2 regions of the Rhodosalinus sp. K401 genome follow, and region 2 is predicted to be linked to the other one. Evidence: riboswitches for the same ligand, from Rfam matches in the RefSeq annotation. Region 2 holds a riboswitch; the other holds the start of a gene.

Region 1 (10,399 bases), on a different contig from region 2:
GCCACGCTGGTGTGGTTCCTGCTGGTGGATCGCGTGGGCGCGGTGAAGGCGGCCACCTTCCACTTTCTCAACCCGTTTCTCGGCGTGGCGATCGCGGCGCTTCTGCTGGGCGAGGCGTTGGGTCCGCTCGATATCGTGGGCGTCACCGTGATCGCCTTCGGCATCCTGGCGGTGCAACTGTCGCGCCAGCAGCGCGTGCCGGCCGCGGCGCGGCGCGGCTAGCCGAGGATCGCCAGAAGACCCGTCAGCGTGAAGAAGGCGCCCGTCGTGGCGCCGAGGAGCGCGAGCGAGGCGATGCCCTCGTGGCCGTAATCCTGGGCGAAGAGCGCGTAGATCCCGAACATCGGCATGGCCGCCGACAGCACGACGGCGAGGCGGAGATCCGGGTCGGCGACGTGGAACCCGATGAGCGGCAGCGCCACCAGCGCGAGCGCGGTCATCGCCGGATGCAGCAGGAGCTTTCCGGCGACGATTTCCGCGGCGAGCATCCGGTTGCCGCGCACCGGCAGCCCGACGAGCGAGCCGCCGATCACGAAAAGCGCGATCGCCCCGGTGGAGGACGCCAGAAGGTCGAGCAGCCGCGCCACGCCGGAGGGCACCGAGAGCCCGGCCAGAGATACCGCGAGCCCTGCGAGCAGCCCCAGCACCATGGGCCGCCGCACCACGCCCCAGATGAGGGCCTTCAGCCGCGGCCAGATGCTGCCGACATGCGAGGGGCGCGAGCCTTCCAGCAACAACAGCGTGAGGGGAATGAGCACGAAATTCTCGACCACGAGGTTCATCGCGAGGATGCGCCCCGCGTCCTCCGGCAGCAGCAGCAGCATCAGCGGGTAGCCCACATAGCCCGAGTTCGGACAGCTCGACCCCATCACCGCGATGGCCTTGCGCGCCGGGCCTGTGCCGCGCAGCGTGTGCCAGGTCCAGGCGAGCGCGATGGTGGCCAGCCCGCCCGCGAGAAAGACCGCCATGTAGTTGGGGCTCACGCTTTCGGTGAGCTTGCGGCCCGCCACCGCGGAAAAGAGCAGCGCGGGCAGCGCCACGTTCATCACGAAAAGGCCCAGAACGCGCATGTCCTCGGGACGGAAGGCCCCGAAGCGCACCGAGCCGTATCCGAGCCCCACCAGCGCGAAGATGGGAAAGGTGATCGCCAGGATGTCGAGCACGGGGTCTAGCCGATCGGCCCCCGCGCGCCGCCGGTCTGCGCACGGTCGAGAAGCAGGTGATCGAGCAGGACGCAGGCCATCATCGCCTCGCCCACCGGCACCGCGCGGATGCCGACGCAGGGATCGTGGCGGCCCTTGGTGACGATCTCGGTCGCCTCGCCAGAGAGGGTGACGGTGCGCCGCGGCGTCAGGATCGACGAGGTGGGCTTCACCGCGAAGCGCACCACCACGTCCTGCCCGGTGGAGATGCCGCCCAGCACCCCGCCCGCGTGGTTGGAGGAATAGACCGGCTTGCCGTCATTGCCCATGAATATCTCGTCGGCGTTCTGGCTGCCGGTCAGTTCGGCCGCCGCCATGCCCTCGCCGATCTCCACGCCCTTCACGGCGTTGATGCTCATCATCGCGGCGGCGAGATCGGTGTCGAGCTTGCCGTAGACCGGTGCGCCGAGGCCGGGCGGCACGCCCGACGCGACCACCTCGATCACGGCGCCCGCGCTGTCGCCGGACTTGCGCAGAGCGTCGAGATAGGCGGCCCAGTCCTCGGCGGCCTGCGGGTCGGGGCACCAGAAGGGGTTCCCGTCGATCGCCGCCGCGTCGAAGCGCGCGCGGTCGATGGCGTGCGGGCCGATGCGGGTCATGTAGCCGCGGATTTCCAGGCCCGGCGCCAGCGCGGCCAGCGCGGCGCGCGCCACGCCGCCGGCGGCGACCCGCGCCGCCGTCTCCCGCGCGGAGGAGCGCCCGCCGCCACGATAGTCGCGGATGCCGTATTTCTGCCAGTAGGCGATGTCGGCATGGCCGGGGCGGAAGGTCTTGGCGATCTCGGAATAGTCCTTGGAGCGCTGGTCGGCGTTGCGGATCAGAAGCTGGATCGGGGTGCCGGTGCTCTGCCCCTCGAAGACGCCCGACAGGATCTCCACCGCGTCGGGCTCCCGCCGCTGGGTCACGTACCGGCTTTGTCCCGGCTTGCGCCGGTCGAGCCAGAGCTGGAGCGCGGCCTCGTCGAGCGCGACGCCGGGCGGGCAGCCGTCCACCACGGCACCGAGGGCGGGGCCGTGGCTTTCGCCCCAGGTGGTCACGCGAAAGACGTGGCCGAAGCTGTTCAGGCTCATGCGAGATGGTCCTCCTGACTGGGCGGTCTAGCCCGCGCACCCCCTCCTCTCAAGCGGTTTCGCCTTGAAGGGCCAAGGGCGGCGGTCTACCGTCACGCTCACCTCGGGGTGGCCCGCACGCGCGCGGGCCTGAGATGCCGGACGGCGAACCCGTTGAACCTGAACCGGTTAGGACCGGCGGAGGGAAGGGACAGGACCCACGGGGCAGATCGCCCGCCTCCCCTGACTTGCTCCGCCCGTCGCAAGAAAGGAGCAAGACGATGCGCGCTTCGATGATTGCCACGGGTCTCGTCGCCGCCGCCACGGGCGCGGCGGGCCAGACCCCCGAACTGACAGTCTATACCTACGACAGCTTCGTCTCCGACTGGGGCCCCGGCCCGCAGATCGAGGCGGCCTTCGAGGAGGTTTGCGGCTGCGACCTGCGCTTCGTGGGCGCCGGCGACGGCGCCGCGCTCCTGTCCCGGCTGCGGCTCGAGGGCGAGAGGACGCAGGCCGACGTGGTGCTGGGACTCGACACGAACCTGACCCATGCCGCCCGCGAGACGGGACTTTTCGCCGAGCACGGGATCGCGGCGGAATTCGACCTGCCGGTGGCCTGGGACGATCCGCATTTCCTGCCCTTCGACTGGGGCTATTTCGCCTTCGTCCACGAGGCAGGCCTCGACGCGCCGACCTCTTTCCGCGCGCTGGCGGAAAGCGATCTCGACATCCTGATCCAGGATCCGCGCTCCTCCACGCCCGGCCTCGGGCTTCTGATGTGGGTGAAGGCGGCCTATGGCGACGAGGCGGGCGCGATCTGGGAAGGGCTCTCCGACAACGTGGTCACCGTCACGCCCGGCTGGTCGGAGGCCTACGGGCTCTTCCTCGACGGCGAGGCGGACATGGTCCTCTCCTACACCACCTCCCCGGCCTATCACCTGATCGCCGAGGACGATCCCTCCAAGGCCGCCGCGCCCTTCGAGGAGGGGCACTACATGCAGGTCGAGGTGGCGGGCATGCTCGCCGGCACCGAGCAGCCCGACCTCGCCCGGCAGTTCCTCGAGTTCATGACCGGTCCCGGCTTCCAGTCCGTGATCCCGACCACGAACTGGATGTACCCGGCGGTCATCCCGCCCGAGGGTCTGCCCGAGGGCTTCGAGACGCTGATCGCGCCCGAGACGGCCCTTCTGCTGCCGCCGGCGGAGGCCGCGGCGCTTCGCGGCCCGGCGCTCGAGGAATGGCGCGCGGCGCTGGCGCGCTAGGCGCGCCGCCCTGGGCGGCGGCGGGCGCGGCGCTTTTCGTCGCCGCGCTCGTCCTCGCCCCCGTGATCGCGGTGATCTGGACCGCTGGCGCGGCGGGGCGGCTCGGCCCGGGCGACTGGGCCGCGGTGCGTTTCTCGCTCACCCAGGCCGCGCTCTCGGCGCTTCTGTCGGCCGCGCTCGCCGTGCCCGTGGCGCGGGCGCTGGCGCGCCGCCGGTTCCCGGGGCGCGGCGCGCTCGTCACGCTGCTGGGCGCGCCCTTCATCCTGCCGGTGGTGGTGGCCGTCTTCGGGCTTCTCGCCGTGTTCGGGCGCAACGGCATCGCCAGCAACCTGCTGGACCTCGCGGGGCAGGAGCCGCTGTCGATCTACGGCCTGCACGGCGTGGTGCTCGCCCATGTCTTCTTCAACCTGCCGCTGGCCACGCGGCTTCTGCTTCAGGGCTGGCTCGCCATCCCGGGCGAGCGGTTCCGCCTCGCCGCCGCGCTCGCCCTGCCGCCGGGGACTGTGTTCCGCCTGCTCGAGCTTCCCATGCTGGTGCGCGTGCTGCCCGGCGCGGCGGTGGTGATCTTCGTCATCTGCCTGTCCAGCTTCGCCGTGGCGCTGATCCTCGGGGGCGGGCCGGCGGCCACCACCGTGGAACTCGCCATCTACCAGGCGTTCCGCTTCGAGTTCGATCTCGGCAAGGCGGCGGCCCTCGCGCTCGTCCAGCTGGCGCTCGCGGGCGGCGCGGCGATGCTTGCCGCGCGCCTCGCCCTGCCGCCGGCCATGGGCGCCGGGCTGGACCGGGTGGTGCCGCGCTGGGACGCCGACCGCCCGGGTCTGCGGGTGCAGGACGCGCTGTGGATCGGGGCGGCCGCCGGTTTCCTGCTGGTGCCGCTCGCCATGATCGTGATCGACGGGGTGCCGGGGCTGGCGCGGCTGCCGGGCAGCGTGTGGACGGCGGCGGGGCGCTCTGTCGCCGTCGCGCTCGTCTCCACCGCGCTCGCCATCGCGCTCGCCCTCGCGCTGGCGAGCCGGCGGGGCGAGTTGCTGGCGGTGCTCGCCATCGCCGTCTCGCCGCTCGTGCTCGGGACCGGCCTTTTCCTGATCCTCCGACCCGTGGCCGCGCCGGGTGACGTGGCGCTTCCGGTGACCGCCCTCGTCAACGCGCTGATGGCGCTGCCCTTCGCGCTCCGCGCGATCCGCCCCGAGCTCGAGGCGGTGCGGGCCGATTACGGCCGCCTCTGCCTGTCGCTCGGCCTGACCGGGCGGCGGTTCTGGACGCGGGTCGCGCTGCCTCGGCTGCGCCGCCCGCTCGGTTTCGCGGCGGGGCTCGCCGCGGCGCTCTCCATGGGGGATCTCGGCGTGATCGCGCTCTTCGCCGACCCGGAGCGCGCGACGCTGCCCTTGCAGATGTATCGGCTCATGGGGGCCTACCGCACGTCGGACGCGGCCGGCGCCGCGCTTCTTTTGCTGCTGCTCAGCCTCGCGCTCTTCTGGGCCTTCGACCGCGGGGGGCGTATCGATGCTCGCGCTTGAGCGGCTCGTCGTCACGCAGGACACGTTCCGGCTGGAGGCGGATCTTACCGTCCCGGGGGGCCGCATCGTGGGCGTGATCGGCCCTTCCGGCGCGGGCAAGTCCACCCTGCTCAACGTGATCGCGGGGTTCTTCCCGCCGAGCGCCGGGCGCGTGCTCTGGGACGGGCGCGACATCACCGGCCTGCCCCCGGCCCGGCGGCCCGTCGCCATGCTCTTCCAGGAGGCGAATCTCTTTCCCCATCTCACGGCCGCCCAGAACGTGGCGCTTGCCCTCACGCCGCGGGCGCGGCTCTCGCGAGCCGAGGCCGCGGCGGTGGAACGGGCGCTCGACAGGGTGGGCCTTTCCGGGCTCGGCGAACGGCGCCCGGCGCAGCTTTCGGGCGGCCAGCAGGGGCGCGTGGCGCTGGCCCGGGCGCTCTTGCAATCGAAGCCGCTTCTGCTGCTGGACGAGCCCTTTTCCGCGCTCGGCCCCGCCCTGCGCGGCGGAATGCTCGACCTGGTCCGCGAGATCGCGGAGGAGACCGGCGCCACCGTCCTTCTGGTCAGCCACGACCCCGCGGACGCCCGCCGCATCGCGGACGACATCCTGCTGGTGGCGGAAGGCCGGGCCGCCGCGCCGGTGCCCACGGCAGAGATCCTCGCCGCGCCGCCGCCCGCGCTGCGGGCCTATCTCGGGGACTGAGGGGGCGGCGTGACGCCGCGTTCTCGGGTGACATCCCCCGCGCCCGAAGGCAGGTTGATCCGGTGTGAGGAGGACCCGCCGATGACCGCCTATCCGAGACTTCTGGAACCGCTGGACCTGGGCTTCACGCAGCTTCCCAACCGGGTGCTCATGGGCTCCATGCACACCAACCTCGAGGAGCTCGGCGACTGGAACCGTATCGCGGAGTTCTACGCCGAGCGCGCCCGCGGGGGCGTGGGCCTCATGGTGACGGGCGGCATCGCCCCCAACCCCGAGGGCGCGGTCTTTCCCGGCGCCTCGGCGCTGGCCAGCGACGAGGACGTGGCCCACCACCGGATCGTGACCGAGGGCGTCCATGAGGCGGGCGGGCGGATCGCGATGCAGATCCTGCATGCCGGCCGCTACGCCTACGGCAAGGACTGCGTGGCGCCGAGCGCGATCAAGTCGCCCATCTCTCCCTTCGTCCCGCGCGAGCTCGACGAGGCGGGCATCGAGAAGCAGATCGCCGACTTCGCCGCCACCGCCGCGCGGTCGCGGGAGGCGGGCTACGACGGCGTCGAGATCATGGGAAGCGAGGGCTATTTCATCAACCAGTTCCTCGTGACCCACACCAACAAGCGCACCGACCGCTGGGGCGGGCCCTACGAGAACCGGATGCGCCTGCCGGTCGAGATCCTGCGGCGCGTGCGCGCGGCCGTGGGGCGCGACTTCATCGTGATCTACCGCCTCTCGATGATCGACCTCGTGCCCGAGGGCTCCACCCACGAGGAGGTGGTCGAACTCGCCCGCGCGGTGGAGGAGGCCGGCGCCGACATCATCAACACCGGCATCGGCTGGCACGAGGCTCGCGTGCCCACCATCGCCACCTCGGTGCCGCGCGCGGGCTTCGCCTGGGTGACGAAGAAGCTCATGGGCAAGGTCGGCGTGCCGCTGGTGACGTCGAACCGGATCAACACGCCGGAGGTGGCCGAGAAGGTGCTGGCCGAGGGCTGCGCCGATTTGGTGAGCATGGCCCGGCCGTTCCTCGCGGACGGGCAGTTCGTGAAGAAGGCCGCCGAGGGCCGCGCCGACGAGATCGCGCCCTGCATCGCCTGCAACCAGGCCTGCCTCGACCACACCTTCAGCCTCAAGGTCTCCTCCTGCCTCGTGAACCCGCGCGCTTGCCACGAGACCGAGCTGGTGATCGCGCCCGCCGCAGCCCCGAAGCGCGTCGCGGTCGTGGGCGCCGGGCCCGCGGGGCTCTCCGCGGCGATCACCGCGGCGGAGCGGGGCCACGATGTCACGCTGTTCGAGCGGGACGCGGTGATCGGCGGGCAGCTCAACCTGGCGCGAGTCATCCCCGGCAAGGAAGAGTTCCACGGCCTCGTGGAGTGGTATGCGCGGATGCTCGACGTGCACGGCGTCGCGCTTCGGCTGGGCCGGGCGGCGACGGCGGCCGATCTCGCCGCATTCGACGAGGTGATCGTGGCCACCGGGGTCAATCCCCGCGATCCGGGCATCCCGGGACAGGACGGGCCCAACGTGCTGGGCTACGCCGAGGTGCTGCGCGGCGCCGAGGTCGGGCCGCGCGTGGCTGTCGTGGGCGCGGGCGGCATCGGCTTCGACGTCGCCGAGTTCCTCGTCCACGCGGGTGAAAGCCCCACCGAGAACCTTGCCCTCTGGCGCGAGGAATGGGGCGTCGGAGACCCGGAGGACCGCCGCGGCGGCCTGGCCGAGCCGCATCCGCACCCCGCGGCGCGGAAGGTCACGCTGCTGCAGCGCAAGCCGGAAAAGCCGGGCCGCCGCCTCGGCAAGACGACGGGCTGGATTCACCGCGCGAGCCTCAGGATGAAGGGCGTCGAGATGCTCTCGGGCGTCAACTACGAGGGCATCGACGCGGGCGGCCTGCATGTCTCCTTCGGGGAGGCGCGCGAGCAGCCCACCCGCATCGAGGCCGACACCATCGTTCTTTGCGCCGGGCAGGAGAGCGAGCGCGCCCTTGCCGAGGCGCTCGAGGCATCGGGCGTTCGCGCGCATGTGATCGGCGGCGCGGACGTGGCCGCGGAACTCGACGCTAAGCGCGCCATCGACCAGGGCACGCGGCTCGCGGCGGCGCTCTGATGCGGCCCATAGGTCTCATCGGCGGGATGAGCTGGGAAAGCACGGCGGTCTATTACCGCCTCCTGAACGAGCGCGCGCGCGAGCGGTTCGGTGGCCTGCACTCGGCGGAGATCCTCCTCTGGTCCGTGGATTTCGCCCGGATCGAGCGGATGCAGGCCGACGGCGACTGGGCGCGGGCGGGAGAGGAGCTCGCCGCGATCGTGCGGCGCCTGGAGGCGGCCGGGGCGGGCTGCATCGCGATCTGCACCAACACCATGCACAAGGTCGCGGGCGAGGTAGCCGGCGCGGTGCGCGTGCCGCTCGTCCATATCGCCGACGCCACGGCCGCGGCGGTGCGCCATGCGGGCTGCAAGCGGCCGCTCCTTCTGGCCACGCGCTACACGATGGAGCAGGATTTCTACCGCGGCCGCCTCGCCGAGCTCGGGGTGGACACCGCGATCCCGCCCGAGCCCGCGCGCTCGGAGGTGCACAGCGTGATCTACGAGGAGCTTTGCCGCGGCCAAGTGCGCCCCGAATCCCGTGCGCGCTACGTGGCCGCCATCAAAGACGCCGCCCGGGCGGGCGCGGACGGGGTCATCCTGGGCTGCACCGAGATCGGTCTGCTGATCGGCCCGGGCGACACGGACCTTCCCCTTTTCGACACGACCGCGCTTCATGCCGATGCGATCCTCGAGGCGGCAATTACACCTCTGAGTTGAATGTCGCAGGTTTGATCGTTTCCTACCGTTGAACTGGCACACTCAAACCGCCGTATTGTCGGCCCAGAGTCCAAAAACCGCCGGATTTTCCACCGATACCCGACCCTGCTGCCAAATATAGTGTTGAAAGGGTAAATCGTATGGATCGGCTCACGGAAATGGAGGCGTTCGCCACCGTCGTGGACCAGGGGGGGTTCACGGACGCGGCGAAGAAGCTGGGGATTTCTAAATCCGCCGTCTCCAAGCATGTTTCGTCGCTGGAAGCGCGTCTGGGGGCGCGTCTTCTCAACCGCACGACGCGCCGGGTCAGCCCGACTGAGATCGGGCTTGTCTACTATGACCGCGCGCGGCGCGTGCTCAACGACGCCGGCGAGGCCGACGCGCTGGTGACCTCGATGCAGTCGGCCCCGTCGGGGCTGCTGCGGGTCTCGGTGGCCACCGATTTCGGTGTGAACCATCTCTCTCCCGTGCTCGGGGACTTCCTTCAGGAATTTCCCGACATCACGGTCAACATGGTTCTGAGCAACCGCTACGTGGAGCTGATTTCCGAAGGCTTCGACATGGCGGTGCGGATCGGCGAACTGGAAGACTCGAGCCTGCGGGCGCGCAAGCTCACAGAAACGACCAAGCGCATGATCGGCTCGCCGTCCTACTTCCAGAAATTCGGACGCCCGCAGCGGATCGACGACCTGAACGAGCACAAGCTCCTGCACTATTCGAGCCAGTCCTCGGGCAGTGTCTGGCGCGTGACCGCACCCTCGGGCGAAAAGCGCCAGGTGCGCACCGCGGGCTGGCTTTCGGTGAATGACGGGCAGTCGCTTCTGAACGCCTGCATCGCCGGGCTCGGGATCGCCTACCTGCCGTCCTACCTTTACGCCGACGCGATGGCGCAGGGGCTGGTCGAGGACGCGATCCCCGATCTGCCGGCGGAATCCCACGGCATCTACGCTGTCTACCCGCCGGGCCGCTTCACCCAGCCCAAGGTGCGCGCCTTCATCGATTTCCTCGTCCACCAGTTCGCGGAGAAGGGTCCGACGACGTGGTAAGCGCGCCGCCGCGCCCGCAGCCGGGCGCGCGGCGGGGCTGCCGCATCGGCTCGCGCGCGAGGCGATCCGGAGCAGCGGCCGCGGGTTCGAAACGAGGGCGGCGGGCCGCGCCCGCTCAATCGGCGGCCGGCTCCACGACGGCCACGATCGGACCCATCCACCTTCCGATATCGGAGCGACCAAGCCCGGGGGCGTGCAGGCGCGAGACGTTGCCGTCGAGGTAAAGCGCCTGGGGCAGGCCCAGGCGGTCGCGGAAAAGCCGCCCGAACTCGTGAAAGGTGACGGGGCGCCCCGAGATGGCGAAGACGACGCGGTCTCCCGCCTCGGTCGCGCCGACGCCGTTGCGCACGAAGCGCGACGTGCTGTCGGCGAGAAACCTGGGGTGCAGCGCGCCGTCGATCACCAGCATGGGGCCCGATTGCGTGGCGTGGCGACACTCCGGCCCGGTCTCGGCGAAGCGCCGGGTCTCGATCACCCGCGCGCGTGCGGCCTCTATGCACAGAACGCCGTTCGGCAGAAGCCCGAAATTGCCCGGTCCGGCCGATGTGACGAGAGACATCGTCTGCTCGCCGTCCTCGACGTAAAGGCCGACGGGCGCGCGGTCCTGGTGATACATGCCCGCGTTCATGGCGAAGGCGAGATGCCGTCCGCGCGCGCCCAGCGCACGCTCCAGCGTCGAGAAATGCCCGTAGGGCACGCCATCCGCGCCGGCGTGAAAGAGCCTCAGCTCTTCCCGCGCCGGATCCACCTCGCAGACCGTGTAGGTGATGCCGTCATGCGTCAGATCCCGGCATTCCGCGCCGTGTGCCCCGCCGGCGAGAGCCAGCGTGAAGGCGAGCGCGG
Region 2 (10,399 bases):
CCGAACTGCCCCCTCCGTCCCGGCCGGCACCACGGAGGCCCGGGGCCCCCGGAAGGAAGGATCGCGCAAGAGCATCGACCTGGCCGACCGGGGGTCGCGCGCCGCGACGGCCCCGGCATCCGGCACGGGTCACGGGCCGACCAACGGCGTGGCGCTGGATCTCGGCTACGACGACATGACCGACGCCGATTTCGCCCGCAATTGACGCTTGCGCCGGGCCGGGCACCAGCCCGGCCCGGCATTTCTCCACGCCCCTCTCCGGAAGACCGCCATGACCATCGACAATGACGCAACCGACACCATCCCGTCCCGGCCAGAAGAGCAGGAGGCGCGAGCCTATGTCGTTCTGAGCCTTGATGACCAGCTCTTCGTGCTCGACGTCGCGCATGTGCGCGAAATCCTCGACATGGCGCGGATGTCTCCCCTGCCCGGCGCCGGGTCCGACGTCCTCGGCCTCATAGACCTTCGCGGCCGCGCGATCGAGGTCGCGGACCTGGCCGTCCGGCTTGGCCTGCCGAGGAGCCCGGCCGGCGGCGAAGGCCGAATCCTCGTGCTCGATGGAGGCGGGGATCGTCCGAGAGGCCTGCGCGTCGACCGCGTCGAGAGCGTGATCGAGATCGCCCCGGACGCTTTCGAACCGGCCGAATACGGGCAGTCCGGCGGAGCGGTGCGCGCCATCACGCGGATCGATGGCCGCCTTGCACTGGCGCTGGATGGCAACGCGGCGCTCGGGGCGGGCGGCGGTTGGCCGCTCTAGGCATCGGCGCGAGGGCGCCGGCGCTCGACGCCTTCGGGCGAAGGCAATCCCGCCAGGACTGGCGCCTCCCGGAACGGCCCCCGCGCCGGGAATGATCGGGGCTTTCGCGAGCTTTCGATGGGCCCTGGCGAAGGACTGCGGCACGGGTTGCGCCCGAAAGACCCGTCCAACCCGGATCGCGAGGAATTGATCCTTCGCGTCGCCTTGCATCGCGTCCTGAAGATAACGGCCACCCCTCCGTCGCGCGCGCGAGGATGACGGCATCCGGGTCCCCGAGGCCAATCGCGCCGCTCGTCCGCGTCATGGCCCCTTGCCGGTGACACTGACAGGCAGTGGCGGGGCGCGCCCACCACGGCGACCGAGGCGTCAGGCAGCCGGGCGGTCGTGCTGCTTCGTTCGACCGGATTTTCCGGTGGCCTGCATCGGGCCGAGCGTCCTCGACACCCTCCCCGGGCAAATTCCAGGGCGGAACCGGCCATGCCCAAGGGCGCACACGGGGGCAGCGCCACGTTCCCGGGCGGGGACGGCGCGGGCTGACCGGACCGCAAGCCCCCGGGCGTCGCCCGCCGAGGAATGAGATCCATGATCTCGGGCGCGCCGCCTTCGATGCCGTGGGTGGCGTCTGGCGGCATGGAACGCCCCCATCGCGGGCCAGCTCCTTTCGATGCGCCCAGACGGGACCGGCGAGGCGGGAAAGCCGCGCGGTGCGCATGGGGCGCGAGATGCGGATCCGTGCGGACGCCTGCGCCCGCGACGACACGTGCCGAGGCGGCGGCGATGTCCACGCCGCCCGCGCGACGGGGCAGCGCGGGAGCGCGCCTCCCGGCAACACGGCCCGAATGCCGGCCCCGCGCAGCGGGCGAGCGCCGCGCACGAGGACACCCGCGGGCCGCTGGCGCCGGCCATGCCGGTATCGGGCCAGGACCCACCGTTTCCCGCTTCCGCCGTCAGGTTTTCACCCTCAGCGCCTTGGGGTCGTACATCGGCGTCAGGCTCGCGTGGGCGGGCACACGGCGTCCCGCGACCTCGACCGCGTAGGAGGCGGCCAGCATCTCGACCGCCGGTTCTCCGGGACGGGTGCAGGGCACATAGCCGAGCCCGACCGCCGCCCCCAGGGCGTGGCCATAGCCGCCGGAGGTGAGAAACCCCACGATCTCGCCGTCGCGCAGCAGCGGCTCGTTGTGGTGCAGGTGGATTTCGGGATCCTCGAGCCGAAATTGCACGAGACGCCGCTCCGGGCCCGTCTCCAGCTTGCGCAGCACGGCCTCGCGGCCGATGAAGTCCCCCTTCCGCGTCTTCACCGCGAAACCCAGCCCCGCCTCGATCACGTGATCCTCGTCGGTGATATCATGCCCGTAATGCCGGAACGCCTTCTCGAGGCGGCAGGAATTCATCGCGTGAATGCCGCAGAGCCTGAGCCCTTGCGCCGCGCCGGCCTCGACCAGCGTCTCGAACACATGGGCGGCCTGATCGCAGGGCGCGTAGATCTCCCAGCCAAGCTCGCCGACATAGCTCACGCGATGCGCACGGGCGATCCCGAGGCCGATCTCGATGTCCCGCGCCGTGCCGAAGGGATGCGCCGCGTTCGAGAAATCGTCCGGTGAACAGCCTGCAAGCACAGCGCGCGACAGCGGCCCCATGAGCGAGAAGACGGATTCGCCCGAGGTCATGTCGACGATCGCCACCGCGCGCTCGCCTGCGTGACGGCGCAGCCATGCCAGATCGCGTTGCAGCATGGCCGCCGGGACGACCAGAAGAAAGCTCGTCTCGCCCAGCCGGGTCACCGTCAGGTCGCTTTCGATGCCGCCACGGGCGTTCAGCATCTGCGTGTAGACGATGCGCCCCGCCGCCACGTCGAGCTGCCCGGCGCAGACGCGCTGAAGAAAGGCGCAGGCGTCGCGCCCCTCCACCCGGATCTTGCCGAAAGAGGTCATGTCGATCAGCCCCACGCCCTCGCGCAGCGCGATGTGCTCGGCCCGGGCGTTGGCGAACCAGTTCTGCCCGCCCCAGTCGTAGCGATAGGCCCGCTCCTGACCGGGGTCGGCGAACCAGTTGGCGCGCTCCCAGCCGGCCGTTTCGCCTAAGACCGCGCCGGCGGCCTTCAGATGCTCGTGCACCGGCGAGCGACGCACGCCGCGGGCCGTGACCGGCTGGCGGTTCGGGTAGTGATCGGCGTAGAGCAGGCCCAGCGTCTCGGACACGCGCTCGCGCAGGTAGCGGCGGTTGCGCTGAAAGGGCTGGGCGCGGCGGATATCGACCTCCCACAGGTCGAAAGGCGGCTCGCCTTCCGTGATCCAGTGCGCAAGCGCCATGCCGGCGCCCCCGGACGAGACGATCCCGATGGAGTTGTAGCCCGCCGCCACCCAGTAGCCCCGAAGCTCCGGCGCCTCGCCCAGATAGTAGCGGTCGTCGGGCGTGAAGCTTTCGGGCCCGTTGAAGAAGGTGTGGATACCGGCCGTCGCCAGCATCGGCATCCGCGCGACCGCGGTCTCGAGGATCGGCTCGAAATGGTCGAAATCCTCGGGCAGCTGGTCGAATTCGAAATCCTCGGGGATGCCGCCCATCCCCCAGGGCTTGGCGCGCGGCTCGAAGGCGCCGAGCATCATCTTGCCGGCGTCCTCCTTGTAATACGCGCATTCGTCGGGCACCCGCAGGACGGGCAACCGGTCCAATCCTTCGATGCCCTCGGTGACGATGTAGAAATGCTCGCAGGCGTGCAGGGGCACGGCGACGCCCGACTGCGCGGCCAGTTCGCGCGCCCACATCCCCGCGCAGTTCACCACGACGTCGGCCGCGATATGGCCCTGTTCCGCGCCGCTCTGCCACGACACGCCGGTGACGCGGCCCTCCTTCACGCCGACACCCGTGACCTTCACGTTCTCGGCGATGGTCGCGCCCCGGTCGCGCGCGCCCCGCGCGAGCGCCAGCGCGATGTTGGCGGGATCGGCCTGCCCGTCCTTCGGCAGCCAGACACCGGCGGTGACGCCCTCGGTGTTCAGATGCGGATACATCGCCTTCACGTCGGCCGGCCCCAGCTCCTCGACCTCGACGCCGAAGACCCGCGCCATGCCGGCGGTGCGCAGCAGCTCCTCCTTGCGGTGGGAGGTCAGCGCGACGGTGATCGATCCGGTCTGGCGAAAGCCTGTCGCCATGCCGGTTTCGTCCTCGAGCCGGGTGTAAAGCTCGGTCGAATACCTGGCGAGGCGGGTCATGTTCTGGCTGTTGCGCAGCTGACCGATTAGGCCGGCCGCATGCCAGGTCGTGCCGCTGGTCAGCCGCTTGCGTTCCAGAAGGACGATGTCGGTCCAGCCCGCCTTCGCAAGGTGGTAGGCGACCGAGCAGCCGGACACCCCTCCGCCGATGATGACGGCCCGGGCCTCGCGGGGAAGCGCGGTCATGTCGTTCGTCCCGAAGCGGAGCCGAGCGGGGTGACGGGAGGACGGTGTCGCGTCAACCCTGCCGGCATCGCGAGCTCCGCGCGCGCCCCGTCGCTTACCCCGCCCGACGGCCCCGGCGCTTCGGGGCGGGCCGGCCGGGGGCGCACCATGGCCCGCGCACGGGGGTGCGCCGCGTTTCGCGACCTGCGTCGCCCCGTCGAGGGCGAGTTCGGGCGTGCGGAAGGCATCACCGTTTCACGCGCTCCATCGCCGGATCCAGCATCGGCCGCAGCGCGGCGCGGGCCGGCACGCGCTCGCCCGCGACATCGACCTCCCACGGGCCGGCCTCGACGATCTCGGGCGTCACGGCGCAGTCGAGCGCGACGAAGCCGATACCCACCGCACCGCCCAGCGTGTGCCCGTAGCCGCCGATCTGAAGATGGCCCACCTCCTTGCCGTCGAGGCGCACGATCTCGTTGCCGTAGAGCAGCGGCTCGGGGTCCTCGAGCAGGAATTGCAGCATCCGCGTCTTCGGCACGCCTTGCGCCTTGATCGCGGCCAGCGCGTCGCGGCCGATGAAGCCTCCGGGCTTGTCGAGCTTCACCGCGAAGCCGAGACCCGCCTCGATCGGGTTGTCGGTGTTGTCCACGTCGATGCCGAAGTCGCGATAGGCCTTCTCCAGCCGCAGCGAGTTCAGCGTCTGCATCCCGGCGTTGCGCAGCCCCAGGTCGCGCCCGGCCTCGACCAGCAGATCGTAGACCTGAACCGCCTGCGTCGCCGGCACATGGAGTTCCCAGCCCAGTTCGCCCACGAAGGTCACGCGCAGGGCGAGCACCGCGTAGTAGCCGATATCGATCTCCTGCGCCGTCATGAAGGGGAAGGCCGCGTTGGACAGGTCGGTTTCGCTCAGCCGCTGCATCAGCTGCCGCGCCTTGGGGCCATGCACGTTGATCTGCGTGATGCCCGCGGTGAGGTCGGTGATCGTGACCCATTCGTTCGCGCCGATGTGGCGGCGCATCCGCATCTCGGTGTGGCCGTGCGAGTTCTCGCCCACCACGACGATGAATTTCGTCTCCGACAGGCGCGTCACGGTCAGATCGGCCTCGAAGCCGCCCCGGTCGTTGACCCAGGCGGTGTAGACGACGCGCCCCGGCGCGACGTCCACGTCGTTGCAGCTCAGCCGCGAGAGCAGCGCGCAGGCGTCGGGCCCCTCGACGGCGAATTTCGACATGCTCGACATGTCCATCACGATCACGTCCTCGCGCGCCGCGCGATGCTCCTCGGCGTGCCAGTCCCACCAGTTCTGGCGGAACCAGCTCAGCCGCTCGATCTTCGCCTGCGCGGGTGATGGCGCGAACCAGTCGGGCTGTTCCCAGCCGTTTCCTTCGGTGAAATACGCGCCCGCCGCCGCCAGCCGGTCGTAAAGCACCGACCGCTTGAGGTTCCGCCCGGTTTTCGGGGCCTCGTTGTGGAAATGCTGGCCGAACAGCTTGCCCAGAAGTTCGGTCGTCCGGTCGCGGCGGAAGGCGGGCGTCGCGTGGTGCCGGGTGAAGCGATTGACGTTGATGCCGGTCACGTCGATCGGCGGCACGCCCTCGACGATCCAGTGCGCGAGCGCCCGGCCCGTGCCCGCCCCGTTCAGGATGCCCAGGGAGTTCATGCCGCAGGCCACCCAGCAGTTGCGAAGCTCCGGCGTTTCGCCCACCAGCGGCGCGTTGTCCGGGGTGAAGCTCTCCGGCCCGCAGAAGAGCTTGCGCACGCCCACGTCCAACGCGCCGGGCACGCGGCTGTAGGCCAGTTCGAGCCAGGGGCCGACCCGGTCCCAGTCCGGCTCGATCTCGCCGAAGGCGAAGGTCTCCGGGATGCCCTCGACCTTCCAGGGCGCGGCGCCGGGCTCGAACAGGCCCAGCATCAGGCCGCCCACTTCCTCGCGGTAATAGGTGTAGGTCTTCGGATCCTCCAGCACCGGCAGGTCGCGCGGCAGACCCTCGATCTTGTCGGTGATGAGATAGTAATGCTCGGCGGCCTGAAGCGGCAGCGTGATGCCGGCCTTCGCGCCCAGTTGCCGCGACCACATGCCCGCGCAGATCACCACGTGATCGGCGCTGATCTCGTGCCCGTCCGCCATGCGCACCCCCACGGCACGGTCCCCCCGCACGACGATGTCGGTGACGGCGGTCGTCTCGAAGATCCGCGCGCCACCCATCTGCGCGCCCTTGGCGAGCGACATCGTCACGTCCACCGGGTTCGCGCGCCCGTCCTCGGCGATGTAGAAGCCGGCCAGCACGTCGCTCACGTCCCCGACCGGGAAGAGCTCCTGCACCTCGCGGGGCGAGATCTCGACCATGTCGATCCCGTGCCTGCGCATGAAGGGCGCGACGCGGCGCATCTCGTGCACGCGCTCCTCGTTGCTGGCGACCTGCAGGTATCCCACCGCGCGAAAGCCGGTGGGCACGCCCGTCTCTTCCTCGAGCCGGGCGTAGAGGTCGCGGCCGTGGGTGTAGATCTCGCATTCCGCCTCGGACTTGAGCAGCCCCGCGACGACCAGCCCCGCGGCGTGCCATGTCGTGCCCGATGTCAGGCGGTCACGCTCCAGCACCACCACGTCCGACACGCCGAGCTTCGTGAGGTGATAGGCGGTGTTGCAGCCGATGGAGCCGCCCCCGACGATCACGACGCCTGCGTGCGATGGCAAGTCGGACATGGTTGCTCCTCTTTCCCCAGGCTGCGCATCCGCGTTCGAAGCGGCGACACGGCAAAGCATTCTTGGATGCGCGCGGCGGCGCAACCCCCCTTCGCCCCGCGGCCCGCGCGCGGTGCGCCCGGTGGAAACGCGGTCGGCACGGCCCCTGCTCCGGCCGGCGCCGCAAACGTGGCCGCCCGGATCCTTCCGCCCGGGACCGCTGGATGCACGGTCGGCCCGATATTCGGGCTTGAAGCCGACCCGGAAGAGGATAGTTTGGGCGGTGCACAGGGGAGCTCCGCGATGCCGGGGCTGAGATGCAGGGCGCAGGCCCTCGGACCCTTCAGCTGATCTGGGTAATGCCAGCGGAGCGAGGTGATCATGTTTTCCGGCGCACAGGTGTCATTGTATCCGATGTCCGACGATTTCGTCGGCATCATTCTCGGCGCGCTCGGGGCGCTCGATCCCTGGCGCGATCGGCTCAGGCTCGAGACCGACGACCTGTCGACCCTGATGGTCGGTCCGCCGGAGATCCTCTTTCCCGCGATGCGCGACCTCTTCGTGGCGGCCGCCGCGTCCGGCGCGCACACGACGATGCACGCGTCGATCTCGCGCGGCTGTCCCGGAGAGCCCGACGACCCGATCTGCACCCCCGTCGCCGGGCCGCCCCCGGAGATGGACCTGCCCACGCGCATCGCCACCTGCCGCGAGTCGGTGGCCGCCGCGCCTGAAAGCACGCAGTCGGTGGCGGCGCAGCTGTCGCTCTATCCGCTGGGCATCGGCCATCACATGGACGAGATCTACGGCTGCATCGCGTTCCTCAAAAGCTCGGGCACCTTCGACAGGTCGAAGAATTTCTGCACCGCGCTGCGCGGCGACGCAGGCCCCGTCTTCGAGACGCTGAACCAGGCCTTCACCGGCTTCGGGTCGGCGGCCGTGCATCTCGCGCTCGACGTGACCGTATCGGCGAATTCGCCAAGCGACCGCTGACCCTGCCGCCCGCGCGCGGCCGGCATCCCTTCGAAATCTTGTCCAAAAAAGGAGGCCGACATGGCTGAACAATCCATCTGGACCATGCGCGAAACCCTGATCATCGCCGTTCTCGGCACCGTCTTCGGCGTGCTTTACCTGGGCTGGGTCCAGGTCTGGCTGGTTTTGCAGGCGATCTTCGGGGCCGTGACGATGGACGTGGTCATGGGCTTCTGGTTCATCGTCTCGATCATCGCGGCGGCGATCATCCGAAAGCCGGGGGTCGCGCTTGTCTCCGAGGTCATGGCCGCCGCCGTTCAGGTGCTTCTGGGCAGCCCGGCGGGGCTCTTGCTGCTGCTCACGGGCCTCGTGCAAGGCGCGGGGGCGGAAGCGGTCTTCGCGGCGACGCGCTGGCGGCGTTATTCCCTGCCGGTCCTGATGGCCGCGGGCATGGGGGCGGCCGTGTTCTCGTTCGTCTACACATGGATCCGGTTCGACTACGCAAGTCTGGCGCCCGGGCTGCTCGTCGCCATGTTCGTGCTTCGGCTGGCTTCGGGCGCCTTGCTGGGCGGCCTTCTGGGGCATGTCGTCGTCAAGGCGCTCTACCGCACGGGCGTCCTGTCGGGCCTCGCCATTGACCGGGAAACCCGCGCCGCCAATGCCTGACGCGCTGGCCTACGAACGCGTCGCGCTGCGCTATCCCGGCGCGGCGTCCGACGCGGTCGGGCCCGTCTCGTTCTGCGTGCGACGTGGCGAACGAGTGCTTCTGCTCGGCCCGTCCGGCGCGGGAAAATCCTCGCTTCTGCACGCCGCGACCGGGCTTCTGCCCGAAGCGATCGACGGCATCCGCAGGGGCGAGATCCGCGTCGAGGGGCAGCCGGCGGACGCGCGGCGCCCGGCGGGCTGGGCCGATACCTGCGGCTATCTCTTTCAGGACGCCGCGCAGACGCTGGCCGGATTCACCGTGCGCGACGAGGTGGCCTTCGCCCTGGAGAACAGGGCGGTCGAGGCCGTGGATATCCCGGGGCTGGTCGCAAGAGCGATGGCCCGCGCCGGGCTGCCGACAGACTGGGCGGGACGGCGGATTTCCAACCTCTCCGGCGGGGAGCGTCAACTGGTGGCGCTTGCCGCGCTTCTCGCGCAGGACGCCGCGATCACGCTTGCCGACGAGCCCGCGGCAAGCCTCGCCCCCCAGGCGGCGCGGCGCATGACGGAGCTCGTTCTGGCGCGCGGCCGCACGGCCCTCGTGGTGGAGCACAAGCCGGGGCCGATCCTCGACCGGATCGACCGCTGCCTCGCGCTCGGCCGCGACGGCCGCATCATCGCCGAGGGCCCGCCCTCGGAGGTGCTTGTCGCGCAGGGCCCGGCGCTGGCCGACAACGGGATCGCCCTGCCGCTTGGCATCCGCTTGCACCTCGCCATGCCGGAGATCCTCGCCCCGGCAGCCGACCTGACCGACAGCCTGCGCGGCCTGGCGCCCGGACGCCGCCGCACGGAGGCCCTGCGCGCCGCCGTCCTGCCCGATCCGGTGCCACCCGGCGAAACGCTCGTCACGCTCCGGAACGCGGATTGCGCCCCGGCCTTCGGTCCCGTGGTGCTGCGGGACATCACGTTATCCCTGCGCGCCGGAGAGGTGCTTGCGATCCTGGGACCCAACGGGGCCGGCAAATCCACGCTTGCCGCCTGCCTCGCGGGGCTGCTGCCCCCGCGCGCGGGCCAACGGACCGGCCCGCCCGGCGCGGTGGCGTTCCAGAACCCCGAGGCGCATTTCAGCCGCGAGTCCGTTGCCGCCGAGATCACGGCGGCAACGGACTCTGCGACGGCCTCCGACATCCTGGCCCGTTGGGGCCTGACCTTGGTGGCGGGCCAGCACCCCTTCACCCTTTCGCAGGGTCAGAAACGGCGGTTGGCGCTGGCGCTTCTGACCGAAACCGGCCGCTGGCCGGTCCTGATCCTCGACGAGCCGACGGGCGGGCTCGACGGGGCTGGCGAGGCCGCGCTGGGGCGGCGGATCCGGGCGCTTGCCCGGGGCGGGCACGGGGTTGCCGTCATCACGCATGATCTCGATTTCGCCCTGTCGGTGGCGGACCGCGCGGTGCTCGTCGCGCAGGGTGCCCTGCGGTTCGACGGCGCATGTCCGGCCCTGTTGCGGGACGAGGCGCGGCTGGCGCAAGCGGGGCTCCTGCCGCCGGAGGCCGCGCCGCTGCTCGGCTGGCTGGAGACGGCATGCTGAACGGCTTTCATCCCCTGCCGAAGCTGGCGTTGTGCCTTGCCTGGATCGTGGCGTCCCTCCTCGTTTTCCGGCTCTCCTTCCAGATCGCGCTTTTCGTGGCCGCGTCGGTCCTGCTTCTGGTCGACGCGCGCATCCCGCCGCGGCGCCTTCTGGCGCTGATGGTGCCCTTCGCGCTTTTCGGGTTCGGGTTCTTCACGACATCGGTGCTGTTTCGCGCCGACACGGGCTTCGCCTTCCAGATGGCGCGGGAACAGGGCGGCGCGCCCGACGCGGCACCGGGGCTGGTGCTGTTCTTCCGGGTGCTGGCCTGCGGCATGGTCTCGGCCGTCTTCGCGGCGACGACGGATCCCGGCCAGTTCGTGCGCGCGCTGATGTTTCAT

The links. Region 2 has a riboswitch for thiamine pyrophosphate ahead of AB6A66_RS10045 (YkoF family thiamine/hydroxymethylpyrimidine-binding protein). Riboswitches for the same ligand answer to the same signal wherever they lie in the genome.
Region 1: it holds a riboswitch for thiamine pyrophosphate, as region 2 does, so the genes downstream of both, thiB (thiamine ABC transporter substrate binding subunit) here and AB6A66_RS10045 (YkoF family thiamine/hydroxymethylpyrimidine-binding protein) in region 2, are expected to answer to the same signal.

The regions. Positions count from the first base shown of each region.
Region 1 is NZ_JBGFSI010000004.1:245,974-256,372, forward strand. It holds gene AB6A66_RS07110 (DMT family transporter) at 1-222, shown strand, start outside; gene AB6A66_RS07115 (AEC family transporter) at 219-1,163, opposite strand; gene aroC (chorismate synthase) at 1,169-2,272, opposite strand; TPP riboswitch at 2,367-2,475, shown strand; gene thiB (thiamine ABC transporter substrate binding subunit) at 2,533-3,513, shown strand; gene AB6A66_RS07130 (thiamine/thiamine pyrophosphate ABC transporter permease ThiP) at 3,489-5,030, shown strand; gene AB6A66_RS07135 (ATP-binding cassette domain-containing protein) at 5,017-5,712, shown strand; gene AB6A66_RS07140 (FAD-dependent oxidoreductase) at 5,794-7,812, shown strand; gene AB6A66_RS07145 (aspartate/glutamate racemase family protein) at 7,812-8,510, shown strand; gene AB6A66_RS07150 (LysR family transcriptional regulator) at 8,651-9,556, shown strand; gene AB6A66_RS07155 (phosphodiester glycosidase family protein) at 9,672-10,399, opposite strand, start outside.
Region 2 is NZ_JBGFSI010000007.1:118,530-128,928, forward strand. It holds gene AB6A66_RS10025 (methyl-accepting chemotaxis protein) at 1-205, shown strand, start outside; gene AB6A66_RS10030 (chemotaxis protein CheW) at 272-757, shown strand; gene AB6A66_RS10035 (FAD-dependent oxidoreductase) at 1,705-4,155, opposite strand; gene AB6A66_RS10040 (FAD-dependent oxidoreductase) at 4,382-6,838, opposite strand; TPP riboswitch at 7,098-7,208, shown strand; gene AB6A66_RS10045 (YkoF family thiamine/hydroxymethylpyrimidine-binding protein) at 7,232-7,807, shown strand; gene AB6A66_RS10050 (ECF transporter S component) at 7,868-8,452, shown strand; gene AB6A66_RS10055 (ABC transporter ATP-binding protein) at 8,445-10,019, shown strand; gene AB6A66_RS10060 (energy-coupling factor transporter transmembrane protein EcfT) at 10,013-10,399, shown strand, end outside.